DNA from 4 places in the Streptomyces sp. NPDC051662 genome. Region 3 is predicted to be linked to each of the others. Evidence: riboswitches for the same ligand, from Rfam matches in the RefSeq annotation. Region 3 holds a riboswitch; each other region holds the start of a gene.

Region 1 (7,293 bases), on a different contig from region 3:
ACCGGCGCCGCTCCGAGCGATGAGCCCGGAGACGGGCTGAGCCGAAGCCCCCCTGAGCCGAAGCCCCGCCGAGCCGGATCACGGGCCCGGCGGCGCGGATCACCGGCCCGGCGGGGCGATGCCCGTAAGCAGCGCCCGTACGGTCTCCCGCGCGAAATCCGCCTCGCTCTCCGGGCGCAGAACGCCCTCCGGTGGTTCCGGGGCGAAGAACAGGCCCAGAAAGGCCCGGTGGAAGCAGGCGCCGACGAGAAGCAGCGCCGCCGCGTCCGGGTCGATGTCCGGGGAGACCCGGCCCAGCTCCTGTTCCGCGGCGAGATACGCGGCCACGGACCGGCTCACCTCGTGCGGCCCCGAGCCGTCGAGTCCGAGCCGTTCGCGATGGGCCACGAGCAGGTCGGGGCTGGCGAAGAGGGACGCCGCCATCGGGAACGTACCCCGGTAGAAGAGCACCCCCACCCGGGCCACCTCCTCCAGATGATCCGCCACCTCCCCCTCGCCCACGCGCCCGGGCAGCCGCGCCAGCGCGTCCGTGAAGCGCGGCGCGCGCTCGTGCAGAACGCTGACGAAGATCTCCTCCTTGTCGCGGAAGTGCTTGTAGAGCGCGGCTTCCGAGCAGCCCGCCTCCCTCGCGATCTCCTTCGTCGTCGTGCGCGTCAGCCCCACGGTGCCCATCAGCCGCGCGGCGGCGTCGAGGATGCGCGAGCGCGTGAGGGCGCCGCCGGTCAGGGGCGGCGCGGCGGCTTCTCGGTGCGTACCGGTCATGTCGTACCCGTCATGCCCACCAGCCTACTTTGACAAGTGGGTGAGCGCTCACCCACCATGGCTGGTAAGCGTTCACTCACCCCTGGAGGGGTCATGAAAATCGCTGTGCTGGGAGCCACGGGAGGCGTCGGACGGCAGATCGTCCGCCACGCCCTCGCGGACGGACACAAGGTTTCGGCCGCGGTACGGGACCCGGCCAAGCTGAGGACGGAACACGAGGGCCTGACGGTCGTACGCGCCGACGCCCTCGACGCGGCCTCCCTGACCGAGGTCGTCGACGGGGCCGACGCGGTGCTCTCCGGGATGGGCCAGGCCGGCCGGCACGACCCGCTCAAGCCCGCCTCCACCTCGGCGCGGGCGGCGACCGAGGCGATGGCCGCGACCGGCGCCCGGCGGATCGTCGTGGTGAGCGCGGCGCCGCTGAACCGCTCGGGTCCGGTCAGCCGTGGCTCGCGCGCCGGGTCCTGCTGCCCGGGATGTGGCTGGCGCTCAAAGAGCTGTACACGGATCTCGAACTGATGGAGACGATCCTGCGCGAGAGCGGGCTCGACTGGACGTCGGTACGGCCGCCCCGGCTGACGGACGCCGACGGCAAGGGCACCTACCGCCACGCCGTGGAGGCGGGCCCGGCCGCCAACGCGATCGCCCGCGCGGACGTGGCCCGCGCCATGCTGGACTTCGTCACGGACCGGTCGACGTTCGGGCACGCGGTCGGCGTCAGCGACTGACGGGCGACCGGAGACCGGCCGACGGTCCCCTGACAGGAAACCGGGACCGGCCCGCGCTTCGTGAGCGCGGGCCGGTCCCGGTTCCGTTCCCCGTTCCGTTTCCGTTCCCGGTCCCGGTTCAGCCGGCGGTACGTACCGGTGCGGCAGTGCTGTCGGCCGCCACCGCGGCGGCCTGCCGCCTCGGCCGGAGGGCCCGCTCCGCCAGCGCCCCGAAGATCAGCCCGAAGGCTGTCCAGAGCAGCGCCTGTACGGCGATCGACGCCAGCCGGAATTCCCAGAGCAGGGCGGCCGGGAACGTGGCCGGAATGGCATCGGTGTTGGCGGGCAGGACCAGACAGGCCACCACCACGGCGACGACATAACCGCCACCGGCGGCGACCGCCGCGTTCCAGTTGCCCAGACGCGGCGCGAGCCTTCTCCCCGCGATGACCGCGACAACCGCCAGCAACACGCTCAACACGATCATCAGGAAGAACAGCGTGGTGCGCTTGCCGATGGTGTCCGGGTCGCCGACCGCGGGCGGGTTCGCCGGATACTTCAGGAACGGCACCAGATAGACGGTGGCGAAGGCGGCCCCGGCGAGCAGCGCCGCGGTCACCCTCGGACCGAACCGGCCGATCCTGCCCAGACAGCCGGCGAAGACCAGCGAGGCGATCCCGCCCAGGGCCACCCCGTACACGAGGACGCCGGTGGCCAGCCCGAAGGTCGACTGCACCGGCCGGCTGACCAGTTCTTCCTCCTCTTCTTCCGCGCCCTGCTGGGTGGCTTCCCCGCCGTGCTGATGCGCGGACGCGGAGTGGGCCTCCTCCTGCGCGATGGAGGCCCGTACCGAGGGCTCACCCGCCACATAGGCCAGCGCGAACGCGCAGAGTCCGGCGAGGACGCCCGCGATCATGCCGCGGACGAGGAGGGTTCTGACGGTGGAGGCATGCATGCGCGTGATCTCCGTCGGTCGTCAGTGGCAGGGGAAGCCGAGGAGATGACGGCCGTCGTGGACCCACTCGTGCACGTCCGCACCGGAGAACACCGACGTGGCGCCCTGCTCCGCGCCGACGAAATAGAGCAGCACCAGCATCAGGGTGCCGACGAACACGGCCCAGGGCAGCACCGCGCGGAGCGGAAGGGGGGTGACAGCGGTGCCGGCGGCACCGGTGGATGCAGCGGCCGGGGGCGCTATGGACTGCGCCATGACACAACCTCCTTGGGGAACTCGCGTCCCGTTCAGTGGAGCTCGAACGACGGCATCCGGGTCTGACTCACCGGGACCCCCGCCGCGCTGATACGCGACCGGCGCCCGGCTTACAGTGGCGCGACCGTGCCGGATTCCCACCGGACTTCCGTTCCGCCGTCGTTATTTCGACGTGAAGGTACCGCGATCCCGGGGACCGGCCAAGAGGACCTTTTCCCGGAACGTGCCGGAACACGGCCGGAACCCGGCGGGAACACGGCCAGAACCTGCGGAAACACGGCCGGAACCCGGCCGGACCGAGCCAGAACCAAGGAGCGAGGACCGTATGACCACCCGGCTCATGCTCATCTCACCGGCCATGAACCCGGCCCTGCGGGAGGCCCGCTTCCCCCACGCCGAGGAGCCGGCCGACGGCGGGCTGGACGCCCTCGGGCTGCGGCAGGCCGAAGCCGTACGGGAGACCTTCCCCGTCACCACCACATACGTCTCCCCCTCCCCCCGCTGCCGGCGCACCGCCGAGGCCCTCGGCCTGGACGCGAAGCCGCTGCCCGCCCTCGCACCCTGCGCCATGGGCGGCTGGCAGGGCAGGACCCTCGACGAGGTGGCCGCCGCGGAACCGCACGCGCTGGCCTCCTGGCTGTCGGACCCCGCGTCCGCCCCGCACGGCGGCGAATCCCTGCTGACGCTGCTCGCCCGCGCCGCCCACTGGCTCGACGCGCTGGGCGGCGACACTCATGGCGACGGCACCTCTGACGACAGCACCCCTGGCGACAGCACCTCTGACGACGGCACACCGCGCGACCGCACCCCGCGCGGCGGCGGCACGGCGGGGGGCCGCGTCATAGCCGTCGCCGAGCCGGACATCATCCGCGCCTGCGCGGTCCACGCCTTGGGCGCAACTCCCGCGGCCTTCTGGCGGATTGACGTACGCCCCCTGACCGCCACCGAACTCAGCGGGCGGGCCGGCCGCTGGAACCTGCTCAGCGGCCGACCGCTCCACAGCGCCACCCCCTGAGGCTGTCGCCATAGCCCCCGGCGCTCCCCGGCGCTCCCCGGCGCCCCCGGCACTCTCCGGCGGCGCCCACGCCCGTTCGCCTTGTGAAGACAGCCGGTGTAGATGTAGGTACATGGCCGGACATATGGGTCGATCCTGGGCTCGGGCCCTGGCTGCCCGCTCCGGCCGACGCCCACGGAGTCGGTGGCGTCGTCCGTCGTGGCTGAACGTCCGCACGCTCGCCGGGCAGGTCTTCATCCTGCAACTGGTGATCGTGCTGCTGCTCATCGGGTCCTCGCTGATCTCGCTCCTCCTGGTGTCCAGGCGCGACACCGAACAAGAGGCACGCAACCGCTGCGTCTCCGTCGCCACCGCGTTCGCGAACTCCCCCGGAATCGCGCCCGCCCTGCGGGCACCCGACCCCTCCGCGATCCTCCAGCCACGGGCGGAGGCGGTACGCAAAGCCTCCAGCGTCGACTTCGTCGTCGTACTGAACACGAAGGGGATCCGGCTCACCCACCCCAATCCCGCGCGCATCGGGGAGCACTTCATCGGCACCATCGGGCCGTCGCTGAAGGGCCGCACCATCACCGAGACCGTCCCGGGGACCCTCGGTCCCTCCGTACGGGCGGTGACCCCCGTCAAGGACGCGAGCGGAAAGGTGATCGGCCTCGTATCGGCCGGGATCACCATCGAGAAGGTGAACAGTCTCGCCAACCGCGAGATCCCGATCGTCCTGGGCGCCGCCGCCGCCTCGCTCGCCCTCGCCACCGGCGGCACGGCGCTGGTGAGCGGCCGGCTGCGGCGTCAGACCCATGGGCTGGAGCCCGTCGAGATCGCCCGTATGTACGAGCATCACGACGCGGTCCTCCATGTCGTACGCGAAGGGGTGCTCATCGTCGACGGCGACGGCCGGCTGGTACTCGCCAACGACGAGGCGCGCCGTCTCCTCGACCTGCCCCCGCACCCGGAGGGCCGCCCCGTCACCGAACTCGGTCTGGACTCCCGGATGGCCGAGCTGCTGGCCTCGGGACGCCGTGCCACCGACGAGGTGCTGGCGACAGGAGAGCGGCTGATCGCGGTGAACAACCGCTCCACGGACCGTGACGGAGGCCCGCCCGGCAGCGTGGCGACGCTCCGCGACTCCACCGAGCTGCGCGCGCTCACGGGCCGGGCGGAAGTGGCGCAGAAGCGCCTCAAGCTCCTGTACGACGCGGGCGTGGAGATCGGCACCACCCTCGATGTGACCCGGACCGCCGAGGAGCTGGCGCAGGTGGCGGTCCCGCGGTTCGCCGACTTCGTCACCGTGGATCTGGCGGAGGCCGTACTGCGCGGTGAGGACCCGGCGTCGGTCACCGCCTACTCCGAGCTGCGCCGTACGGCCCTGGTCGGCCTCCCCGACGACCACCCCTTCTATCCGCTGGGCGCGCGGTTCACCTACCGCCCCACCACGCCGCAGGCATGGAGCCTGAGGAGCGGGCGCGGGACCGTCGAGCCCGATCTCGCCCGGGCAGGCGGCTGGAAGTCCCAGGAACCGGAGCGGACGGCCCGGGTCATCGAGTACGGCGTCCACTCCCTCGTCACGGCCCCGCTGCGCGCGCGGGGCATCCTCCTGGGGGTCGTCATCTTCTGGCGCGCGGAACGGCCGGAGCCCTTCGAGGAGGAGGACGTGTCCCTCGCCGAGGAACTGGCCAACCACGCGGCGGTCTGTATCGACAACGCACGCCGCTACACCCGCGAGCACGCCATGGCGGAGACGCTCCAGCGCAGCCTGCTCCCCCGGCGGCTGCCCGAGCAGAGCGCCCTCGATGTCGCCTACCGGTACTTGCCCGCCGAATCGGGGGTGGGCGGCGACTGGTTCGATGTCATCCCGCTGCCCGGCGCCCGCGTGGCCCTGGTCGTGGGGGATGTCGTCGGACACGGCCTGCTCGCGGCGGCGACGATGGGGCGGCTGCGTACGGCGGTCCACAACTTCTCGACGCTCGATCTGCCGCCCGACGAGATCCTCTCCCACCTGGACGATCTGATCACCCGCATCGACCGCGACGAGGGCATCGCGGGCGGCGGCGCCGTGATCACCGGCGCGACCTGTCTCTACGCGATCTACGATCCGGTGAGCCGGCTCTGTTCCATGGCGCGGGCCGGCCATCCGCCGCCCGCGCTGGTCTCCACGGACGGCAGCGTGGAGTTCCTCGATCTGCCGGTCGGGACTCCGCTGGGGCTCGGCGGGCTGCCGTTCGAGACGGTGGAGCTGCGGCTGCCCGAGGCCAGCCATCTGGTGCTGTACACCGACGGGCTCATCGAGGACCGCGACCGGGAGATCGACGAAGGACTCCTCATGCTGCGCGCCGCGCTGTCCCACCCGGACCGGGACCCCGAGGAGACCTGCTCGGCGGTGCTCGAAGCGCTGCTGCCCGACCGCCCGAGCGACGACATCGCGCTCATCGTCGCCCGTACCCGTGTGCTCCAGCGCGACCGGATCGCGGAGTGGGAGGTGCCGTCCCACCCCTCGGAGGTGTCCCGGGTGCGCGCCGCCGTGGCCCGCCGGCTGGCGGACTGGGGGCTGGACGAGCTGGCGTACCCCACCGAGCTGATCCTCAGCGAGCTGATCACCAACTCCATCCGCTACGCCCTCGGCCCGATCAGGGTGCGGCTCCTCCGTGACCGCGCCCTGATCTGCGAGGTCTCCGACTTCAGCAGCACCTCGCCGCATCTCAGATACGCGGCGGCCACCGACGAGGGGGGCCGCGGTCTGTTCCTCGTCGCGCAGTTCACGGAACGCTGGGGCACCCGCTACACGGCGGAGGGCAAGGTCATCTGGGCCGAGCAGGCGCTACCGCCGGACGCCGCACCGGACACGGAGGGCTGACGCGGCGGGCCGACGCGTAGAGCTCACGCGTAGAGCTGACGTCCCAGGCCCGCTCCACGCACGTGCCACGGCCGCGTCACGGACGGCCCCACCCCGGATCGCGTCCCGTCATGGCCAGCAGCGTCTCGAACGGACCCGCGTCCTCGCCCACCTCCACCGGCTCCCCGAACACCCCCATCTTCCGCGCCGTCGGAGCCAGCGCCCCGAACTCCGCCCCGAGCATCCCGACGAGCGCCGCGTCCGGCTCGTACGGCTGCCCCGTGGCCCGCGCCAGATCCCATCCGTGGACGGCCAGATCGCCGACCACCATCGCGCCCACCGTCCTGGCCGGCATCCCCATCGCCCCCGAGGTGCCTTCCTCGGCGCCCGGCGCGCCCCAGGCCGCGATGAGCCGTACGGTCTCGTCGGCGAACCGGTCGCGCCACGCCCCCGTCAGATGCTCGGGGGCGGCGCCGAAGTCGGAGTCCTTCTTGGCGGCGAGCGCCTGGAAGTTCACGATGACCTGGAAGAGGTGGTCGACGAGGGCGTGTACGTCGTACTCCGCGCACGGGGTCGGCGCGGTGAGCTGGTCGTCGGTGATGTTCCGGACGACGGTGACGGTACGGTCGGCCGCCACCTCCAGCAGCCTGCTGATGGTGTCGTTCATGGCCGTGACCTTAGGAAACGGCGCTCTCCGGCGTCTTGAACAAACGCGACATAGGATCCGGGCATGGCAGGACCGGCGGGACCGCGGCGTGACACCCGGGGCATC
Region 2 (7,293 bases), on a different contig from region 3:
GGGTTCCAGGACGCGAGGGTGTCGTCGGGGCCGTGGAAGATCAGCGTCGGGATGTTCAGGTTGCCGGGGTCGGCGGCCTGGCGCAGCCGGTCACCGTCGAGACCGGCCCTGCCCTGGGCCGACCTGACCGCGAGCGGCAGCAGCGGCGCGGGGATCCGGCGGGCGGTGGCCAGCGCCCGCAGGGTGGCCGCCGAGTCCAGCACCGGCGAGTCGAGCACCAGCCCGGCGATCCGGGCGCGGAGCGCGGAGCCGGCCGCCGCGCCCAGGGCCATCGAGGCGCCGGTGGACCAGCCGTGCAGCACCACGCGCTCGGCGCCGTACCGGACCGCGTAGCGGAGCGCCGCGTCGAGGTCGCGCCATTCGGACTCGCCGAGGTGGCCGAGGCCGTCCGGGGAGCGGGGCGCCCCGGGATCGCCGCGATAGGCGAGGTCGAGTACCGGAAGTTCCTGTTCCGCCAGGAACTCCATGATGTTCATGGGGTGCTCGCGGGTGGTGCCGAGGCCATGCGCGGTGATCACCCAGGTGTCGCGCACCCCGGGCACGAACCAGGCGGGCAGCGGCCCGAGTTCGCCCGGGATCGTCACGTCCTTGTGGTCGAGGCCGAGCGCGGAGGTCGGATCGCCGCTGTGGACCTGCGGGGTGAGGCGTACGCGGGAGCCGGGGACGAGCGAGCCGTGGCTGACGCGCTCCAGCCGGCGCACCACGGTGTCCGCGGCGTGCTCGACCTCGTCGAGAACGGGCCCGACGACGGCGTGGACGCCGGGGCCCTCGATCCCGTACGTACCGGGGCGCAGGGAGGCGAGACAGCGGGTCAGCGTGATCTGTCCGGCGGCCGTGGCGTGCACGGTGAGCCGGGGGTCGCCCGGCAGCGGATGGCCCGGTGGCGTCTTGAGCGCGGCGTCGCTCGCGTACCGGCCGGCCGCGAACGCGGCCGCGCCGACGCCGATCAGTGTGGAGACGGCCGCTGCCGTCGCTTTGGCGGGGCGCACGTTCCCAGTGTGGTCACCCCCGCCGGGCTCGGCCAGTCGGCGGCGTCCGCCGGAGTGCCGGGGCCCTGCCGAACGCCCTGCCGAACGCGCTGGTCAGCCCCGCTGTCCATACCCCTTCAGCCGCTGTCCGACCTCGTCGAGCTGGGCCTCGGTCAGCAGCGTGGGGGTACGGCCGGGCAGCGCGCTCGCGGTGAGCCAGAGCCGGCACATCCACTCCAGCTGGGCCGTGCGGTCATAGGCCTGGGCGAGGCTGTCGCCGTAGGCGACCGTGCCGTGGTTCTGGAGCAGACAGGCGTTGCGGTCGCGCAGGGCGTGGAGCATCTGGGCGGCCAGTTCGTCCGAGCCGTAGAGCGCGTAGGGGGCGACCCGGACCGGGCCGCCGTGGGCCGCCGCCATGTAGTGGATCAGGGGCAGTTCGGTGACGAGGGTGGAGACGGCGGTGGCGTGCACCGCGTGGGTGTGCACCACGGCCTTCGCGGAGGTGTTCCGGTAAACGGCGAGGTGCAGCGGCAGCTCACTCGTAGGGATGAATTTTCCGAGTACCTGACGGCCGGCCAGATCGACACCGACGGTGTCCTCGGAAGTGAGCTGGTCATACGGGACACCGCTCGGCGTGACGAGGATCAGCTCGCCGATCCGTACCGACACATTGCCGGATGTGCCGACGACGAGCCCTTCACCTGCTGTTCTCCGGGCAGTCGTGATGAGTTCACGCCAGGCCCCGGCTATCGCGTCCTGGCTCTGCTGATCAGTCATAAGAGAATCCTGTCAGGCGGACATAGCGGCGCGCAGGGCGCTCCGGCAGAACGGGCGGGCGATTTCTCCACACATGGGGACACCGCGAAGACGAGCCCAGTTCATCTTCCGTTTACCCGGACTCCTTACGTTCACCGAGGCCACTGACGTCAAAAGATTGCCTGGGTCCTGGGTCAATGGAACACATCACGCTGCTGCTCGCGATCGTGATCGTGACGGCTCTCGTGTTCGATTTCACGAACGGCTTCCACGACACCGCGAACGCGATGGCGACCACCATCTCGACCGGGGCCCTCAAGCCCAAGGTCGCGGTGGGCATGTCCGCCGTCCTGAATCTCGTCGGCGCGTTCCTGTCCGTGGAGGTCGCCAAGACGATCTCCGGCGGACTCATCAACGAACAGGGCATCAGAACGGAAGTGATCTTCGCGGCGCTCGTCGGCGCCATCCTGTGGAATCTCTTCACCTGGCTGCTCGGCCTGCCGTCGAGCTCCTCCCACGCGCTCTTCGGCGGTCTGATCGGCGCCACGCTGATGTCGGTCGGCGCCTCCGGGGTCAACGGCGGCGTCGTCATCACCAAGGTGCTGATCCCCGCGCTCGCCGCGCCGGTCGTCGCCGGTCTCGCGGCGCTGCTCGCGACGAGGCTGACGTACCGCATCGGGCGCCGTACGGACGACAAGGCGACCGCCAAGGGCTACCGCGCCGGGCAGATCGCCTCCGCCGGGCTCGTCTCGCTCGCCCACGGCACCAACGACGCGCAGAAGACCATGGGTGTCATCACCCTCGCGCTCGTCACCGGCGGCGTCCTCGCCCCCGGCTCCAACCCCCCGATGTGGGTCATCGTCTCCGCGGGACTGGCGATCGCGCTCGGTACGTATCTCGGCGGCTGGCGCATCATCCGCACCATGGGCACCGGCCTCACCGATCTCCGTCCGCAGCAGGGCTTCGCCGCCCAGACCAGTGCCGCGACCGTCATCCTGGCCTCCTCGCACCTGGGCTTCTCGCTCTCCACCACCCAGTCGTGCTCCGGCGCCGTGATGGGCGCGGGCCTCGGCCGCAAGGGCGGTGTGGTCCGCTGGTCGACCGCGACCCGGATGTTCATCGCCTGGGGGCTGACGCTGCCCGCCGCGGGCCTGGTCGCCGCCGGGGCCGAGTTCCTCACCGGCCAGGGCACCTGGGGCATCGCGGTCGTCGCCGTCCTGCTCGTCGGGATCTCCGGGGCGATCTGGCTCGCCTCGCGCCGCCGCCCCGTCGACCACACCAATGTCAACGAGAGCGGGGCCGGAGCCGCCGGCGCGACGGAGGACGCCGGGACCGGCGAGCCCGCGGGCGTCGTCACCAGCGCCATCGCGGCCGTCACCCCGCCGCCCACGGCCGCTGCCGCGCAGGAACTGTCGACCACCATCCCGGCCCCGGGCCCCCCGGACCCCGCGGGCGAGCCCGCGCGAACCGCCACGGTGTAAGTACCGCCACGGTGTAAGGAAGAGAAACCGCATGAACATCGACTGGGCAGCACTCGGTTCCGTCTTCGGGGTCAGTCTCGTGGCCACCGTCGCCCTCGTGGGCCTGTTCACCCTCGGCATCGTGGGCCTCGCCAAGCAGGAGTCGGCGAGCACGCGGGGCGCGACGGGCTCCGTGGCGCTGGCCCGTACGGGCGCGTACACCTGCTTCGCGCTCTGCGTGGCGGCCGTCGCGTACGGGATCTATCTGATCGTCGCCTGACCGGCGACCGGTGACCGGGCGACCGGAACACCCGGACCACCACACCCCCGGCCGGCCCGGGCGCGTCCGTCACGCGCCCGGGCCGGCTCCGTGCCGCCCACGGGACGGGCGTGCCGTGTGGGGCTCGGCACACTGTCCCGTCGCTGGTCAGGGATGAGTTGACGGGTGTTCGCGGGGCGTGGTGGACTTCCGGGGCCATTGAGGTCCTGTCCGGTAGGAGAGGGCCCAGGCGACGGCAGAAGAGGAAGCCGGTGCGAATCCGGCGCGGTCCCGCCACTGTCACTGCGAGCCCCGTCTCCAGGAGCCAGGAACTCTCGCCGCCGCATCACGTCGAGCCGGGGCGCGGACCCTGAGTGAGGACATTTCGCCATGCCTGGCCGCCGTTCGGCCGTCGTGCGCGGCCGGGGTCCGGCCGCCGAGCGTGATTTCGCCTACGGCGCCGCCGTGGGTCTCCTGGGCGACCGGTTGTTCGGCGATCCGCGCCGGGGCCATCCCGTCGCCGCGTTCGGCCGGGCGGCGAAGGCCGTCGAGCGGACGCTGTGGCGCGACCACCGGGGCTGGGGCGCGCTGCACACCGCGGTCTGCGCCGGAGGAGCCGCCGGGATCGCGGCGCTGGCCGCCCGGGGCGTACGGGACCACCGCACCGCCTCCGTGGCACTGACCGCCGCCGCCACCTGGGCCGTGGTCGGCGGCACTTCACTGGGGCGGGAGGCACGGGCCATCGGCGCGGCGCTCGCCGCCGGGGACGTCGAACGGGCCAGGGAGCGGCTGCCTCATCTGTGCGGCCGTGACCCGCAGGCGCTGGACGGACAGCAGATCGCGCGGGCCGTCGTGGAGTCGGTCGCGGAGAACACCTCCGACGCCGTCGTGGGCGCGCTGGTGTGGGGGGCGGTGGCGGGGGTGCCGGGGCTCGCCGGGTTCCGGGCCGTGAACACGCTGGACGCGATGGTGGGTCATCTCTCGCCCCGTTACCGCCGGTTCGGCTGGGCCTCGGCCCGGCTCGACGATGCCGTGGGATGGCCGGGCGCCCGGCTGACCGCCGTACTCGCCGGGGCGCTGGCCGGCGGAGTCGACGGCGATCCGCGCGCGGCCCTGCGGGCGGTACGGCGGGACGCCGGCAGGCATCCGAGTCCCAACGCGGGCCCGGTGGAGGCGTCGTTCGCCGGCGCGCTGGGCGTACGGCTGGGCGGGACACTCGCGTACGGCGGACGGGTGGAGCACCGGCCCGTACTGAACGGCGAGGGGCGGCCGGTCGAGGTCGCGGACATCGAGCGGGCCGTACGGCTGTCGCGCCGGGTGACCGGGGCCGCCCTCGCGGTCTGTGTGGCGGGCCGGTTCGGATTCGGCGCGATACGCCGTACGCCAGGCGCGATACGCCGTACGACAAGCGCGGGCCGTACGACAAGCGCGGGAAAGGGACGTGGATGAGCCGGGGCGGGCGCGGCGGGGGGCTGCTGATAGCCGGCACGACCTCCGACGCGGGCAAGAGCGTGGTCACGGCGGGGATCTGCCGCTGGCTGGTGCGCCGTGGGGTGAAGGTCGCGCCCTTCAAGGGGCAGAACATGTCGCTGAACTCGTTCGTGACCCGCGAGGGCGCGGAGATCGGACGGGCCCAGGCGATGCAGGCGCAGGCCGCCCGGGTCGAGCCGACGGCGCTGATGAACCCGGTCCTGCTGAAGCCCGGCGGTGACCGCACCAGCCAAGTGGTGCTGATGGGGCGGCCGGTGGGGGAGATGAGCGCCCGGGGTTACTTCGGGTCCGGGCCCTCGGCGGAGCCGCGACCGGGCGAGGCGTCCGCCGGAAGGACCCCGCACGGGCGGGAAGCCCTGCTCGGTCCCGTCCTGGAGTGTCTGGAGCGGCTGCGCGGCACCTACGACGCCGTGATCTGCGAAGGGGCGGGCAGTCCCGCGGAGATCAATCTGCGCCGTACCGACATCGTGAACATGGGCATCGCGCGGGCCGCGCGGCTGCCGGTGGTGGTGGTCGGGGACATCGACCGGGGCGGCGTCTTCGCCTCGTTCTTCGGGACGACCGCGCTGCTGTCCCCCGAGGACCAGGGGCTGATCGCGGGCTATCTGGTCAATAAGTTCCGGGGCGATGTCTCGCTGCTCGAACCGGGTCTTGAGATGCTCCGCGGGCTCACCGGGCGGTCCACCTTCGGCGTACTGCCGTTCCGGCACGGTCTGGGCATCGACGAGGAGGACGGGCTGCGCGTCTCGATGCGCGGCGCCGTACGCGAGTCGCCCGCGGCTCCCCCGTACGGCGAGGACGTGCTGCGGGTCGCGGTCTGCGCCGTACCGCTGATGTCGAACTTCACCGATGTGGACGCGCTGGCGGCGGAGCCGGGGGTCGTCGTGCGGTTCGTGGACCGGCCGGAGGAGCTGGCCGACGCCGATCTCGTGGTGGTGCCCGGCACACGCGGCACGGTCAAGGCGCTGGCGTGGCTGCGCGAGCGCGGGCTCGCCGACGCGCTCGCCCGGCGGGCCGCCGAGGGGCGTCCCGTGCTGGGGATCTGCGGCGGCTATCAGATCCTGGGCGAGCACATCGACGACGAGGTGGAGTCCCGGGCGGGCGCGGTGCCCGGCCTCGGACTGCTGCCCGTACGGGTGCGGTTCGCCCGCGAGAAGACCCTCGCCCGACCGGTGGGCCTGGCCCTCGGTGAGGCGGTGGAGGGGTACGAGATCCATCACGGCGTCGCGGAGGTACGGGGAGGCGACACCTTTGTCTCCGACGCGGACGGGCGCGCGCTGGACGGCTGCCGGGTGGGGGCCGTCACGGGCACGCACTGGCACGGGGCGCTGGAGAGCGACGCGTTCCGGAGGCGGTTCCTGACGGAGGTGGCGCGGACGGCGGGCCGGCGTTTCGTCCCCGCGCCCGGCACGAGCTTCGGCGCGCTGCGGGAAGAACAGCTCGATCTGCTCGGTGACCTCATCGAGGAGCACGCGGACACGGACGCGCTGATGCGCCTGATCGAGGAGGGCGCGCCCGAGGGGCTGCCCTTCATTCCGCCGGGAGCGCCATGACGACCATCTTCGAAGGAGCGATCAGCATATGAGCACCCCTTTTCCGTTCACCGCTGTGGTGGGGATGGACGATCTGCGGCTCGCCCTGTTGCTCAACGCGGTGAGCCCCGCCGTCGGCGGTGTGCTCGTCCGCGGTGAGAAGGGGACGGCCAAGTCCACGGCCGTACGCGCCCTTTCCGCGCTGCTGCCGGAGGTGCCGGTCGTCGCCGGCTGCCGGTTCAGCTGCGATCCCGTCGCACCCGATCAGCGGTGCCCGGACGGGCCGCACGGGACGGCGCCGGGTACGGCCAGGCCCGCCCGGATGGTCGAGCTGCCCGTGGGCGCCTCGGAGGACCGGCTCGTCGGCGCGCTGGACATCGAGCGGGCGCTGTCCGAGGGCGTGAAGGCCTTCGAGCCCGGTCTGCTCGCGGACGCCCACCGGGGGGTGCTCTATGTCGACGAGGTCAACCTCCTCCATGACCACCTGGTCGACCTGCTGCTGGACGCCGCCGCCATGGGTGCCTCGTACGTCGAGCGTGAGGGCGTCTCCGTACGGCACGCCGCGCGGTTCCTGCTCGTCGGAACGATGAACCCCGAGGAGGGCGAGCTGCGACCGCAGTTGCTCGACCGCTTCGGGCTGACCGTGGAGGTCGCGGCCTCGCGCGAGCCGGAGCTTCGGGTGGAGGTCGTACAGCGACGGCTGGCGTACGACGACGATCCGGCCGGGTTCGCGGCGCGCTGGGCCGAGGAGGAGACCGCGCTGCGGGACCGGATCGTCGCCGCGCGGGCGCTGCTGCCCGCGGTGCGGCTCGGGGACGGGGCGCTGC
Region 3 (7,293 bases):
ATCCATATCCGGGGGGATCGGGAACTGGTCCGCGGCCGAGTGCGGCGCGGATCTGCATGGAGAAAGGGCGCACGACCATGACCTCTGCGCAGGTCGACAAGGAGTACGGCGGCGACGGGACCGCCGGAGGACCGACCGGTGGCAGCACCCCGGAGGAGGGCTACGAGCGCGGGCTCGGCAGCCGTCAGGTCCAGATGATCGCCATCGGCGGCGCCATCGGCGTCGGGCTCTTCATGGGCGCCGGAGCGAATATCGCCAAGGCCGGACCCAGCATCATCCTCATGTACGCCCTCGCCGGCGTCGTGATCTTCTTCATCATGCGGGCGCTCGGCGAGCTGCTCCTCTACCGGCCGGTGTCCGGCTCCTTCGCGGAGTACGCCAGAGAGTTCCTCGGTCCGTTCTTCGGCTTCGCCACCGGCTGGACGTACTGGCTGATGTGGGTCGTCACCGGGATGGCGGAACTGACCGCCGCGGCCATCTACATCCACTTCTGGTTCCCGCAGATCCCCCAGTGGGTCAGCGCCCTGGTCTTCCTGGTGGTGCTCTTCGGCGTCAATCTGATCTCGGTGAAGATCTTCGGCGAGGTCGAGTTCTGGTTCTCGATGATCAAGGTCACCGCGATCATCGGAATGATCGTCATCGGTCTCGGTGTGCTCACCCTCGGCTTCTCCGACGCCGGTGACACCGCCACCGCCTCCAACCTCTGGGCCCACGACGGGATCTTCCCCAACGGCATCGGCTCCAGCCTGATGACCCTCCAGGGCGTGATGTTCGCCTACCTCGCCGTCGAACTGGTCGGCGTCACCGCGGGTGAGTCCGAGAACCCGGAGAAGACCCTTCCCAAGGCGATCAACACGCTGCCCTGGCGCATCATCGTCTTCTACGTGGGCGCGCTGACCGTCATCCTCGCGGTCGTCAAGTGGACCGAGTTCTCGGCGGGCGCCAGCCCCTTCGTCCACGCCTTCGAGAAGATGGGCATCCCGCTCGCGGCCGGCATCGTCAACTTCGTGGTGCTGACCGCCGCGCTCTCCTCCTGCAACTCGGGCATGTACTCCACCGGCCGGATGCTGCGCGACCTCGCCGCCAACAGCGAGGCGCCGAAGCTCTTCGGCAGGCTCAACTCCCGCAGGACCCCGGCGTTCGGCATCACCGTCTCCGTCGCCCTCATGGGCATCGGCGTGGTCCTCAACTACATCGTCCCGGAGAAGGCCTTCGGCTATGTGACCTCCGTGGCCACCGCCGCCGGTGTCTGGACCTGGATGATGATCCTGATCAGCCATATCCGCTATCGCCGCGGGGTACGGGCGGGCCTGCTGCCCGCCTCGTCCTTCCCCGCCCCGGGCGGTTCGGTGTTCAGCTGGGTCGCGGTGGGCTTCCTGGCCCTCGTCACCTGTCTGATCGCGTATGACGAGGACGCGCGGGTCTCCCTCTACGTGGGGGCGGTCTGGGCGGTCGGCCTCCTCGTCGGCTGGCAGTTCCTCAAGCGCCGCGCCCAGCGCGCCGTGGCGGGCGACCCCACCCGGGAGTACGCCTCCGCGGAATAGCCCCGCCGGGCCCCGCCGAGACCGTGACGGCCCCTGGAACCGGGAAACTCCCTCCCGGATCCGGGGGCCGTACTCGTCCCTTTATATTTTCTCCATGCTCACCATCACCCAGGCACTGCACGACAAGATCGTCGAGCACGCGCGCGCCGACCATCCCGACGAGGCGTGCGGCGTGGTCGCGGGCCCCGCCGGGACCGGCCGGGCCGAGCGGTTCATCCCCATGCTCAACGCCGCGCGCTCGCCCACCTTCTACGAGTTCGACTCGGCGGATCTGCTCAAGCTCTACCGGGAGATGGACGACCGCGACGAAGAGCCGGTGATCATCTACCACTCGCACACCGCGACCGAGGCGTATCCGTCCCGTACGGACATCACCTACGCCAACGAACCGGGCGCCCACTACGTCCTCGTCTCCACCGCCGACCACGACGACGCGGGCCCCTTCCAGTTCCGCTCGTACCGCATTGTGGAGGGCGAGGTCACGGAAGAGGACGTCGAGATCGTCTGAGGCGCCGGTCGCGGCGCTCAGCCGGTCTGACAAACTGAGCGCCGAACCGAGGCGGTGGGGATCAGGAAGCCGGTGTGAATCCGGCGCGGTCCCGCCACTGTGACCAAGCCCAGCTTGGCAGCCAGGAACTGACCTGCCGCCCTTCTCCCACCAGCCAGGGGACGCGGAAATCCCCCGGAGGAGGCCCTGCCGTGTCTGTGCTGTCCCGGCGCCGCCGTGCGCTCACGTCCGCCGTCATATCCGCCGTACTGCTCCCGCTCACCGCCTGCGGCGGCTCCACCACCACGGACGCGAAGGACGGCGCGCGGACCGCGACCACCGCGCCCGGCTTCCCGTACACCGTCACCAACTGCGGGGTGAGAACCACCTATCAGGCGCCGCCGAAGCGGGTCGTCACCATGAACCAGCACGTCACCGAAGTGATGCTGGCGCTCGGCCTGGAGAAGTCCCTCGTCGGCACCGCCTGGCTGGACGACCGGATCCTCCCCGCCTACGAGAAGGCGTACAGGAGCGTCCCGGTGCTCGCCAAGGAGTACCCCTCCAAGGAGCGGCTGCTCGCCGCCAACCCCGACTTCGTGTACGGCGGTTACGCGAGCGCCTTCGCCGCCAAGGACGGCCGTGGCCGCGACGACCTCAAGGCCGCCGGCATCGACACCCGGCTCAATCTGGAGAACTGCCCGAAGGACAGGACCTCGCTCGACGACGTCTACCAGGAGGTCCGGGAGACCGGCCGCACCTTCGGCGTCGCCGACCGCGCCGAGAAGTGGATCGCCGACGCCCGCACCACCGTCACGGACACCGCCGCCCTGCTCAAGGGCGTCGAACCGCTCTCCGTCTTCGTCTACGACAGCGGCGACAAGACCGCCTTCACCGCCGGCGGCAAGGGCATCGGCAACGAACTGATCACCCGCGCCGGCGGCCGCAACGTCTTCGCCGACCTCGACAAGTCCTTCGGCGACGCCACCTGGGAACAGGTCGTCGCCCGCAAGCCCGATGTCATCGTCATCTACGACTACGGCTCCACCACCGTCGCCCAGAAGAAGCAGCGGCTGCTGGAGGACCCCGTGCTCAAGGACGTACCGGCCATCAGGAACAAGCGGTTCGCCGTCATGCCGCTCTCGGACGTCGTCCTCGGCGTCCGCGCGCCCGACGCCATCGAACGGCTCGCCGCCCAGCTCCACCCCGAGTCCGTCAAGTAAGCCGGCCATGACCCGGACCACCCCGCCCGGCCACGGGCGGCTGCGCTACACCCTGGTGCTCGGCTGCCTCGCCGCCGCGCTCGCCGCCGCCGTCGTCGCGGGCCTCGCCCTCGGCTCCGTACGCATCCCGCCCGGCCAGGTGATCACCATCCTCACGGGCGGCGCCGACCCCAGCCCCTTCCGCACCATCGTGCTCGACGTACGGCTGCCCCGGGTGCTGCTCGGTGTGGTCGTCGGCGCGGGGCTCGCCGTCGTCGGCACCGTCCTCCAGGCCCTCGTACGCAACCGGCTCGCCGACCCCTTCCTCCTCGGCATCTCCTCCGGAGCGTCCGCCGGCGCCGTGCTGGTCATGGTCCTGGGCATCGCCGGGGGGATCACCACCACCGTCGCCATGCCCACCGCGGCCTTCGCCGGCTCGCTCCTCGCCCTGGCGCTGGTGTACGGGCTGGCCCGCCGACGATCCACGATGACCGGCGGACGGCTCGTCCTCGCCGGGGTCACCGTCTCGTACATCCTCTCCGCGCTCACCACCCTCATCCTGATCATCTCGGCACGCCCCGAGCACTTCCAGGAAGCCATCTACTGGACCTTCGGCGGCCTCGGCAGCGCCCGCTGGTCCACCCTGCTCCTGCCCGCGATCGTCCTCACCCTCGGCACCGCGCTGCTCATGGCGCTGGCCCGGCCGCTCGATCTGCTGCTGGCGGGCGAGGAGGACGCGACCGCACTCGGCCTGGACACCGGGCGCTTCCGCGCCGCGGTCTTCGTGCTCGCCTCCCTGGTCACCGGCGTGATGGTGGCCGCGAGCGGCGCCGTCGGCTTTATCGGACTGCTCGTGCCGCACGCCGCCAGAATGGCCGTCGGCGCGGGCCACCGCGCCCTGCTGCCGGTCGCGGCGCTGGGCGGAGCCGTCCTCCTCGTCGTCGCCGATCTCGCGGCCCGTACCGTCGCCGCGCCCCAGGACGTGCCCGTCGGCGTACTCACCGCGCTCACCGGCGGCCCGGCCCTCCTGTGGCTGATGCGCCGCCGCCCCGAAGGAGCCCCCGTATGACGGCGACACTCCGGCTCGAAGGACTCTCCTACACCGCCGACGGCCGCCGGCTCGTCGACAGCGCCGACCTCACCGCCGCCCCCGGCGAGACCGTCGGACTCGTCGGCCCCAACGGCAGCGGCAAGACCACGCTCCTGCGTTGCGTCTACGGAACGCTCCGCCCCGACCACGGACGGGCCCTGCTCGACGGCGACGACCTGCTCACCATGACCCCCAAGGCCAGAGCGCGCCGCGTCGCCACCGTTCCGCAGGACGGACAGCTGGACTTCGAGCTGACCGTCCGCGAGGTCGTCGCGATGGGCCGCTCCCCGCACAAACGCTTCTGGGAAGCCGACACCGCCGCCGACGCCGCCCTCGCGGAAGCCGCCCTCGACCGCCTCGGGATCGCCGCCCTCGCGGACCGCGCCTTCCCCTCCCTCTCCGGCGGCGAACGCCAGCGCGCGCTGGTCGCCCGCGCCCTGGTCCAGCGGCCCGCCCTGCTCGTACTCGACGAACCGACCAACCACCTCGACATCCGCTACCAGCTCGACATCCTCACCCTGATCAGGGAGTCGGGTACCACCAACCTGCTCGCCCTGCACGATCTGAACCTCGCCGCGTACTACTGCGACCGCGTCTACGTCCTCCAGGACGGCCGCATCGTCGCCTCCGGCACCCCGCACGAGGTCCTCACCGCCGAGCTGCTCGCCACCGTCTACGGGGTGACCGCCGAGGTCAGCACGCACCCCGCCACCGGCGCGCCGACCGTCGTCTATCTCCCGCCGTCCGCCTGACGGATAGGGACCGTCCGGGATACGAGATCACATGCCGGAACGCCATCCGGGAATCGATACGATGACCGCATGGTTTTCCACGACGTGAGCGACAAGACGCCGAGCACCCCGCTGCTCGTGGCGCGGCTGCACGTCGATCTGTGCCGCCTCGCCAGTGCCATCTGTCCCAGCGCTGCCGGCTGAGCGACGGCCCCGAGCGCAGCCTTCCCTTTCGGCTGTCCGCACCACGTATCCCCTCGCGCGGGGGCCCCAGCCGCGCGCCCGTCACGCCATCTCCCGATCAGGAGCCCATGTCATGGCCATCGAGGTCCGCATCCCGACCATCCTCCGCACCTACACCGACGGCGCCAAGGCCGTCGAGGGCAGCGGTGACACGCTCTCCGCGCTCTTCGACGACCTCGAAACCCGGCACGCCGGCATCCGGGAGCGGCTCATCGACCCGGCCAAGGACAACCAGCTCCGCCGCTTCGTGAACGTCTACCTCAACGACGAGGACGTCCGCTTCCTCGACGGCGTCTCCACCCAGCTCGCCGACGGCGACAGCGTGACCATCCTCCCGGCCGTGGCCGGCGGCGCGCTCGAAACGTACCCGGCCTGATGCGGTACGACTCCCCGCTGGCGGCGGTCGGCAACACGCCCCTGGTCCGGCTCCCACGGCTCTCGCCGTCGGACGACGTCCGGATCTGGGCCAAGCTGGAGGACCGCAACCCGACCGGCTCGATCAAGGACCGGCCCGCGCTGCACATGGTCGAACAGGCCGAGAAGGACGGGCGGCTCACCCCGGGCTGCACGATCCTGGAACCCACCAGCGGCAACACCGGCATCTCACTCGCCATGGCGGCCAGGCTCAAGGGCTACCGCATCGTCTGTGTGATGCCGGAGAACACCTCGCAGGAGCGGCGCGACCTGCTCGCCATGTGGGGGGCGGAGATCGTCTCGTCCCCGGCGGCGGGCGGTTCCAACACGGCGGTACGGGTCGCCAAGGAGCTGGCGGCCGAGAACCCGTCCTGGGTGATGCTCTACCAGTACGGCAACCCGGACAACGCGGGCGCCCACTACGCCACCACCGGCCCGGAGATCCTGGCCGATCTGCCCTCCATCACCCACTTCGTGGCGGGCCTGGGCACGACGGGCACGCTGATGGGCGTGGGGCGCTATCTGCGCGAGAACGTCGAGGGCATCCAGATCGTCGCCGCGGAGCCGCGCTACGACGACCTGGTCTACGGCCTGCGCAACCTGGACGAGGGCTTCGTCCCCGAGCTGTACGACGCGTCCGTCCTGACGACCCGCTTCTCGGTCGGCTCCGCGGACGCGGTCACGCGTACCCGTGAACTGCTCCAGCAGGAAGGTATCTTCGCGGGGGTCTCGACGGGGGCGGCGCTGCACGCGGCGATCGGTGTCGGCCGGAAGGCGGTGAAGGCCGGCGAGAGCGCGGACATTGTGTTCGTGGTCGCGGACGGGGGCTGGAAGTACCTGTCGACGGGTGTCTACACGGCGGCGACGACGGAAGAGGCGATCGAAACGCTCCAGGGCCAACTCTGGGCGTGACGCCTCCCGGCGGTGCGCCTCCCGGCGGGGGGTCGTTGTTCGGGTCTGTCTCGGCTCGGGCCGGTGGTGGTGTGCGGTGCGCCTCCGGCGGGGTGCGGGTGCGTGGCCGGGTGCGGGTTGTCGCCGGGGTGCGCTCCGGGCCTCGCGTCCGGGACTGCATGATTTACGGCGCGCAGCAGCCGGACGTCTAGACACTGGCGTTCGCGCGCCACAAATCACGCTCTACGTCCCGGACACGATCCCTGCGCGCCCCCCTTCATCGCCCGCACAGGCAGCCCGGCCGGGCACGAGGGCGAGTGTGACCACCGGGGGGAGGGGGTCGGGGTCGGAGGAGGTGCGTGTCCGGACACTAAAGCGTGATTTGTGGCGCACGGACGCCCGAACCATCGACTGGGCAGGGTCGCGCCGTAAATCATGCCGTCCGGACATGTACCTCCGGAGGCCCCGGCCCCCGGCACCACAACGCACCCGCGCCGAAGGCGCACCCGCCCCGGCCCCCCGCCGGAGGCGCACCGCACCCCGCGCCACGCCCCCCCCGCCGGAAGGCGCACCGCACCACACCACGACCCCCCGCCGGAAGGCGAACCGCCCACGCCGAACCGGTGACAGGCCAGGTGAGTTCCCCCACAACGGCCCACTGTGGAGGAGCGACCGGCCCTTTCGCGCCTTACGC
Region 4 (7,293 bases), on a different contig from region 3:
GGCGGGAGAGATAGAGCCGCGCCTCGGGGGAGTTGATGTGCTTGTACAGCGTCAGCACCAGGTTGTTGGACACGATCGAGTCGCCCGTCGCGAAGAACGCGACCAGCCGGCCGATCATGTGCTGCTCGCCGGGGGAGAGCTTGGCGAGGTCGGCGACGTCGGAGTGCAGATCGACCTCCTCCACCGTCCAGGTGTTCTTGATCGCGTCGCGGTAGCGCTCGTAGAAGTCCGGGTAGCGCATGGGCCGCAGCGTCAGCTCGAAGCCCGGGTCCAGGAGGTTCTTGGCGTTCGTCACGGTCGTCTCGGTGGTCATTACTGGCAGGCCTCGCAGGACTCGGGGTTTTCCAGGGAGCAGGCGATCGCCTCTTCGGAGACCGCCTGCGCGGGTACGGGCACGGACGCCGGCCGGGTCTCCGACGATCCCCGCGCCGCCCGCGCGATCCGTGTCGCCGGGCGCGAGCGCAGGTAGTACGTCGTCTTGAGGCCCTTCTTCCAGGCGTACGCGTACATCGAGCTGAGCTTCCCGATGGTCGGCGTCTCCAGGAACAGGTTCAGCGACTGGCTCTGGTCGAGGAACGGCGTACGGGCCGCCGCCATGTCGATCAGACCGCGCTGCGGGATCTCCCACGCCGTACGGAACAGCTCACGCACCTCCGCCGGGATCCAGTCGAAGCCCGCCACCGAGCCACTCGACTCGCGCAGCGCCTCGCGCGTCTGCGCGTCCCAGACGCCGAGCCGCTTCAACTCGTCCACCAGGTACGAGTTGACCTGGAGGAACTCCCCGGAGAGCGTCTCGCGCTTGAAGAGGTTGGAGACCTGCGGCTCGATGCACTCGTAGACGCCCGCGATCGAGGCGATCGTCGCCGTCGGGGCGATCGCGAGGAGCAGGGAGTTCCGCATACCGCTCGTGGCGATCCGGGCGCGCAGCGCGTCCCAGCGCTCCGGCCAGTTCAGCTCCACGTCGTAGTGGTCGGGGTGCAGCACCCCGCGCGCGGCGCGCGTCTCGGACCAGGCGGGGAGCGGGCCGTTGCGTTCGGCGAGCGCGCAGGACGCCTCGTACGCGGCGAGCATGATCCGCTCGGCGATCTTCGTGGAGAGGGCCGCGGCCTCGGCGGAGTCGAAGGGCAGCCGCTTCTTGAAGAAGACGTCCTGGAGGCCCATCGCGCCCAGGCCCACCGGGCGCCACTTCGCGTTGGAGGCGCCGGCCTGCTCGGTCGGGTAGAAGTTGATGTCCACGACCCGGTCGAGGAAGGTCACGGCCGTACGGACGGTCTCGTCCAGCCGCTCCCAGTCGAGGTCGCCCGAGGCCAGTACGAACGAACCGAGGTTGATGGAACCGAGGTTGCAGACGGCGGTCTCCCCGTCGTCCGTCACCTCCAGGATCTCCGTGCAGAGATTGGACGAGTGGACGACGCGGCCGGGCTCGGCGGTCTGGTTCGCCGTACGGTTCGAGGCGTCCTTGAAGGTCATCCAGCCGTTGCCGGTCTGGGCGAGGGTACGCATCATCCGGCCGTAGAGCTCGCGGGCCGGGATCGTCCTGCGCGCCAGGCCGGCGGCCTCCGCCTCGCGGTACCGCGTGTCGAACGCGTCGCCCCACAGGTCGACCAGCTCCGGCACATCGACGGGGGAGAACAGGGACCAGACGCCGTCCGACTCGACCCGGCGCATGAACTCGTCCGGGATCCAGTGCGCGAGATTCAGATTGTGCGTACGGCGCGCGTCCTCGCCGGTGTTGTCGCGCAGCTCCAGGAACTCCTCCAGATCCGCGTGCCAGGTCTCCAGATACACACAGGCCGCGCCCTTGCGCCGGCCGCCCTGGTTGACGGCGGCGACCGAGGAGTCGAGGGTGCGCAGGAACGGGACGATGCCGTTGGAGTGTCCGTTGGTGCCCCGGATCAGTGAACCGCGCGAACGGATACGGGAGTACGAGAGGCCGATGCCGCCCGCGTGCTTCGAGAGCCGCGCCACCTGGTGGTACCGGTCGTAGATCGAGTCCAGTTCGTCCAGCGGGGAGTCCAGCAGGTAGCAGGAGGACATCTGCGGGTGGCGCGTACCGGAGTTGAAGAGGGTGGGGGAGGAGGGGAGGTAGTCCAGCCGGCTCATCAGCCGGTAGAGCGCGGCGACTTCGTCGAGCGCGCGGAGGCTCTCGTCCTCGGCCAGTCCGGCGGCCACGCGCAGCATGAAGTGCTGCGGGGTCTCGATGACCTGGCGGGTGATCGGATGGCGGAGCAGATAGCGGCTGTAGAGGGTCCGCAGCCCGAAGTAGCCGAAGAGGTCGTCGGCTTCCTGGTCGATGAGCGCGTCGAGGGAGTCGGCGTGCAGCGTGACGAAGGCGGCCGTACGGTCCGCGATCAGGCCCTCGCGGTGGCCGACGGCGACCGACGCGGAGAACGCCACGGCGCCCTGGCCCGCGGCCTCGTCGGCGATGGTGCGGGTCAGCAGCCTGGCCGCGAGCCGGGAGTAGGCGGGGTCCTCGGAGATGAGCCCCGCGGCCGACTCGGTGGCGAGCTCGCGCAGCTCGGCCTCGTCCGACCGGGCGTTACGGCCGCGCAGCGCCGCGGCGGCGACTCTTCCGGGGTCGGTGTCGGGCAGATCGGCGGTCAGGTCCGTCAGGGTCCGCAGCAGTGCGGTCCCGGGTCCGTCGGCCGCCCGCGCGGCGGCCTCGGAGATGCCTGAAGCCGGATCGGCTGGCGCGATGGTCACGTGGTGCTCTCCCTCGCTCGGCTCTGGACCGTCGGGAGGGGAGCGGGCTGTTTCTCGCGGTACGGACCGTACGACCCGGATCCGGGCGGCACGGCGTACGGCGCCCACCGGCCCATCCACGAGGCCCGGACGTCTCGGCGTCCGATTCGGTCGAACCGGACGCACTGTCGGCAGGTGTTCGGACTCGTGGGTATGGCAAAGCACACCACATCACACCGTTGCGGGACAGTTCCGGATTCGCACCGGATTCCCCTGCGTCGACAGCGAGGTCGAGCATACATGTGGGGGCTGGCTCGGGAACCACCCCCCAGATGTTGTGTCGTGCGTCATTACGTTCGGGCCCGCGCGGACAGCGAAAAGGCCGCCGGATCCCTGTCTTTCCCAGGGATCCGACGGCCCGTCGAGCCGGGCGCCGGCCGTTCAGTGGCCGCCGGGGCCGCCCGATGTCGCTGCCGGGAGCTCGGCCTTCACGCCCGGGTCGCCCGCGTCCGCCGTGTAGTCGGACGGGCTCGTCTCGTCCGTGCCCTCCGGAGCCTTGGCCGCGCGCAGGACGAAGGTGAGCGCCACCGTCACCACCAGGTTGAGCACGAACGCGGTGAGGCCGATGTAGCCGATCTCACCCAGCCCGGGGATCTCCTTGGAGGAGCCGCCGAAGTGCGCCTGGGTCGGGCTGGCCACGCCGTACGCCGCGGCCGTGCCGTAGACCATGCCGACCGCCCAGCCCGCGAGCAGCGCCCAGCGGTGGAACCAGCGGGTGAAGAGACCGCCGACCAGCGCCGGCATCGTCTGGAGGATCCAGATCCCGCCCAGCAGCTGGAAGTTGATCGCGACGGTCTTGTCCATGGTCAGGACGAAGGCCAGCGCGCCCACCTTCACCAGCAGCGAGACCAGCTTCGAGACCTTGGTCTCCTGCGCGGGGGTCGCGTCCGGCTTGATGAAGTCCTTGTAGATATTGCGGGTGAAGAGATTCGCCGCGGCGATCGACATGATCGCGGCCGGCACCAGCGCGCCGATGCCGATGGCCGCGAAGGCCACCCCCGCGAACCAGTCGGGGAACATCGTCTCGAAGAGCTGCGGGATCGCCAGCTGTCCGTTCTCCACCTTGACTCCGGCGGCGATCGCCATGAAGCCGAGCAGCGCGAGCAGGCCCAGCATCAGTGAGTACAGCGGCAGGATCGTGGTGTTGCGCCGGATCACCTCGCGGCTGCGGCTGGAGAGCGTCGCCGTGATGGAGTGCGGATACATGAAGAGCGCGAGCGCGGAACCGAGCGCCAGCGTGGCATAGCCCCAATGCCCGGCCTCGCCCGGCGCCAGGGCGCCGCGTGGCTGGCCGGTCGCCGGGTTGGTCTGCGCGAAGGCGTCGCCCGCCTTGGCGAAGATGTCGTCGAACCCGCCCAGTTTGATGGGGATGTAGATGATCGCCACGACGATCACGATGTAGATCAGCGTGTCCTTGACGAAGGCGATCAGCGCGGGCGCCCGCAGCCCCGACGAGTAGGTGTACGCGGCGAGCACACCGAAGGCGATCAGCAGCGGCAGGTCCTTGATGAACCAGTGGGTGTTCTCGCCGCCGCCGACGCCCATCACGTCCAGCACCGCCTGGATACCGACGAGTTGGAGCGCGATGTACGGCATCGTGGCCAGGATGCCGGTGACGGCGACCGCCAGCGACAGGCCCTTCGATCCGAACCGGCCCCGCACGAAGTCCGAGGTGGTCACGTATCCGTGCTTGTGCGACACCGACCAGAGCCGGGGCAGGAAGGTGAAGATCAGCGGGTAGACCAGGATCGTGTAGGGCACGGCGAAGAAGCCGGCCGCGCCCGCCGCGTAGATCGCCGCCGGTACGGCCACGAAGGTGTACGCCGTATAGAGGTCGCCGCCGAGCAGGAACCAGGTGACCCAGGTGCCGAACGACCGTCCGCCGAGGCCCCATTCGTCGAGGCTGTTCTCATTGGCGGCCTTGCGCCAGCGAGCCGCCAGGAACCCCATGACGGTAACGGCCACGAAGAAGAAGATGAAGACGGCGAGTGCGACGCCGTTCACGCCGTCCTTCATTTCGACGCACCTCCCTCGCGGGAGCGCTGGTCACGCTTCCACAGCTGGTAGGCGGTCATCGTGAGCACCGCCGAGACCGGGACCCAGAGCATCTGGTACCAGTAGAAGAAGGGGATGCCGATGAATGTCGGCTCGATCTTCGCGTAGGACCCGACCCAGAGCATCGCCACGAAGGGCGCGAGGAGGCAGAGAGCGATGATCACCCGCGCCGGGGTGACCGTGGGGGGCGGTTTCTCTTCCGGAACTTCTGACACCGCGGCTCCGTTCCCTCGTTGATCGCCTGTGGTAATGAGCAGGAAATCTAAGCGAAGGCGCTGGTCAGCGTAAGCCCCTGTCCGAATGTCGTTACATCAACGGTATGCGAACAGGGGTGCGCGGGCGGTCGCCGGCGGCGGCCGTCAGTGGGCCGGGCGCTTCAGCCTGGCCACGAACTTGTAGCGGTCGCCGCGGTAGACGGACCGTACCCACTCCACCGGTTCACCGGCCGCGTCCAGTGAGTGCCGCGAGAGCATCAGCATCGGCAGCCCGACATCCGTACCGAGCAGCCCGGCCTCGCGCGGGGTGGCCAGCGAGGTCTCGATGGTCTCCTCGGCCTCGGCCAGACGTACGTCGTACACCTCCGCCAACGCCGTGTAGAGCGAGGTGTACTTGACGAGCGAACGGCGCAGCGCGGGGAAGCGCTTGGCCGAAAGATGCGTGGTCTCGATGGCCATCGGCTCGCCGCTGGCCAGCCGCAGCCGCTCGATCCGCAGCACGCGCCCGCCGGTGGTGATGTCCAGCAGCCCCGCCAGGGTGTCGTCGGCGGTGACATAGCCGATGTCCAGCAGCTGCGAGGTGGGCTCCAGGCCCTGGGCCCGCATGTCCTCGGTGTACGAGGTGAGCTGGAGCGCCTGCGAGACCTTGGGCTTGGCGACGAACGTGCCCTTGCCCTGGATGCGTTCGAGCCGGCCCTCGACCACCAGCTCCTGGAGCGCCTGCCGCACGGTGGTGCGCGAGGTGTCGAACTCGGCGGCGAGCGTGCGCTCCGGAGGCACCGGTGTACCCGGCGGCAGCGTCTCCGTCATATCGAGCAAGTGGCGCTTCAACCGGTAGTACTTGGGTACGCGTGCGGTACGGGTGGCGGGGCCGCTCTCGGTCTCCGTACCGCCCCCGTCCGTGGCCATGGTCTGCCTTCCCGACTCCTGTGCTGCTGCCGTCACCGGCTCCTCCGTCTGTCGCGGCTCACATGGTGGCACGGTCCGGCCACGGGTCGTCGCCCTGCCTCAGGTGTCGGTCCGATAACGGACACGACTGCCCTTCTTATACACCCTTGACACCCCTAAAGGTCTAGGCCAAGCTCCCCGTACTGGTCTAAACCATTAAAGACCAGGTCCCAGCCCCAGCAGTACTCGTCGTAAGTCTTCGCGGTCTTCGCGGTGGGCAGGGGTTGCAGGCATCCCTGAGGAGGGTGGCGTGAAGCGCAAGCTCATCGCGACGGTCGGCGTCGCGGGCATGATGGTCGGTATTGCCGCGTGTGGTTCGGATGAAGGCTCGGCGTCCAAGGATCCCAAGGACCGTAAGGAGACGCTGACCGTCTGGCTCATGTCGGACGCGCAGAGCACCTGGCCGGAGCTGGTCAAGGATGTCAACGCGCAGTTCAAGACGAAGTATCCGAACGTGACGGTCAAGGTCCAGTACCAGCAGTGGGCGGACAAGGCCAAGAAGCTCGACGCGGCGCTGGCCGGCGACAAGTACCCCGATGTCGTCGAGCTCGGCAACACCGAGACCATGACGTACATCCTCAACGGTGCGCTCGGCGAGATCGACCCCAAGAAGTACGAGAACTCGGACACCTGGATCAAGGGTCTGAAGGACACCTGCTCCTTCGAGGGCAAGCAGTACTGCGTGCCCTACTACGCCGGTGCGCGTGTGGCCATTTACAACAAGGACATGTTCAAGGCCGGTACCGGCTCGGACCAGCTGCCCACCACCGAGGCCGAGCTCACCACGGCGCTCGACAAGGTCGGCGCCAAGTACGGCAAGGACAAGGCGTTCTCGCCGCTCTATCTGCCGGGCCGTTACTGGTACGCGGCGATGTCCTACGTAGCGGCGTACGGCGGTCAGATAGCCAAGTACGACGAGGGCGCGAAGGAGTGGAAGGCCACCCTTTCCACCCCGGAGGCCCAGAAGGGCATCCAGCACTTCGTCGACCTGGTGAAGAAGTACAACCACGGCGACACGACCAAGGACGAGGCGGATCACGCCAACGTCATGGCCAACGAGAAGACCGCGCTTCTCTACGGCAACGGCTGGGAGGCCGGCAGCGTCGTCGACTCCGCCGCGAACGGCAACCCGAAGCTGAAGGACAAGATCCTCACCGCCGGTATGCCCGGCCCCGACGGCAAGGCCCTGCCGTCCTTCATCGGCGGCTCCGACCTCGCCACCATCTCCAAGTCCAAGGTCCAGGACCTCGGCGAGGAGTGGATCGCGGCCTTCACCAGCGGCAAGTCGCAGGAGGTCCTCGCCTCCAAGAACATCCTGCCCAACAACACCAAG

Evidence for each region. Region 3 has a riboswitch for cobalamin ahead of AB0M67_RS31385 (ABC transporter substrate-binding protein). Riboswitches for the same ligand answer to the same signal wherever they lie in the genome.
Region 1: it holds a riboswitch for cobalamin, as region 3 does, so the genes downstream of both, AB0M67_RS26040 (CbtB domain-containing protein) here and AB0M67_RS31385 (ABC transporter substrate-binding protein) in region 3, are expected to answer to the same signal.
Region 2: it holds a riboswitch for cobalamin, as region 3 does, so the genes downstream of both, AB0M67_RS02950 (cobalamin biosynthesis protein) here and AB0M67_RS31385 (ABC transporter substrate-binding protein) in region 3, are expected to answer to the same signal.
Region 4: it holds a riboswitch for cobalamin, as region 3 does, so the genes downstream of both, AB0M67_RS26645 (ribonucleoside-diphosphate reductase subunit alpha) here and AB0M67_RS31385 (ABC transporter substrate-binding protein) in region 3, are expected to answer to the same signal.

The regions. Positions count from the first base shown of each region.
Region 1 is NZ_JBFAZD010000016.1:168,698-175,990, forward strand. It holds gene AB0M67_RS26015 (hypothetical protein) at 1-23, shown strand, start outside; gene AB0M67_RS26020 (TetR/AcrR family transcriptional regulator) at 100-762, opposite strand; gene AB0M67_RS26025 (NAD(P)H-binding protein) at 856-1,281, shown strand; gene AB0M67_RS26030 (NAD(P)H-binding protein) at 1,281-1,490, shown strand; gene AB0M67_RS26035 (CbtA family protein) at 1,609-2,424, opposite strand; gene AB0M67_RS26040 (CbtB domain-containing protein) at 2,446-2,679, opposite strand; cobalamin riboswitch at 2,720-2,888, opposite strand; gene AB0M67_RS26045 (histidine phosphatase family protein) at 3,005-3,694, shown strand; gene AB0M67_RS26050 (SpoIIE family protein phosphatase) at 3,819-6,542, shown strand; gene AB0M67_RS26055 (TIGR03086 family metal-binding protein) at 6,619-7,188, opposite strand; partial or broken gene AB0M67_RS26060 (helix-turn-helix domain-containing protein) at 7,252-7,293, shown strand, end outside.
Region 2 is NZ_JBFAZD010000002.1:51,953-59,245, forward strand. It holds gene AB0M67_RS02930 (hypothetical protein) at 1-989, opposite strand, end outside; gene AB0M67_RS02935 (class II aldolase/adducin family protein) at 1,083-1,745, opposite strand; gene AB0M67_RS02940 (inorganic phosphate transporter) at 1,922-3,205, shown strand; gene AB0M67_RS02945 (hypothetical protein) at 3,237-3,464, shown strand; cobalamin riboswitch at 3,666-3,798, shown strand; gene AB0M67_RS02950 (cobalamin biosynthesis protein) at 3,834-4,892, shown strand; gene AB0M67_RS02955 (cobyric acid synthase) at 4,889-6,487, shown strand; gene AB0M67_RS02960 (putative cobaltochelatase) at 6,516-7,293, shown strand, end outside.
Region 3 is NZ_JBFAZD010000024.1:25,209-32,501, reverse strand. It holds gene AB0M67_RS31395 (amino acid permease) at 78-1,544, shown strand; gene AB0M67_RS31390 (M67 family metallopeptidase) at 1,639-2,052, shown strand; cobalamin riboswitch at 2,058-2,204, shown strand; gene AB0M67_RS31385 (ABC transporter substrate-binding protein) at 2,253-3,251, shown strand; gene AB0M67_RS31380 (iron ABC transporter permease) at 3,259-4,299, shown strand; gene AB0M67_RS31375 (ABC transporter ATP-binding protein) at 4,296-5,072, shown strand; gene AB0M67_RS31370 (putative leader peptide) at 5,142-5,255, shown strand; gene AB0M67_RS31365 (MoaD/ThiS family protein) at 5,368-5,670, shown strand; gene AB0M67_RS31360 (cysteine synthase) at 5,670-6,620, shown strand.
Region 4 is NZ_JBFAZD010000017.1:74,152-81,444, forward strand. It holds gene AB0M67_RS26640 (ribonucleotide-diphosphate reductase subunit beta) at 1-313, opposite strand, end outside; gene AB0M67_RS26645 (ribonucleoside-diphosphate reductase subunit alpha) at 313-2,703, opposite strand; cobalamin riboswitch at 2,855-2,997, opposite strand; gene mctP (monocarboxylate uptake permease MctP) at 3,124-4,758, opposite strand; gene AB0M67_RS26655 (DUF3311 domain-containing protein) at 4,755-5,012, opposite strand; gene AB0M67_RS26660 (GntR family transcriptional regulator) at 5,157-5,921, opposite strand; gene AB0M67_RS26665 (sugar ABC transporter substrate-binding protein) at 6,211-7,293, shown strand, end outside.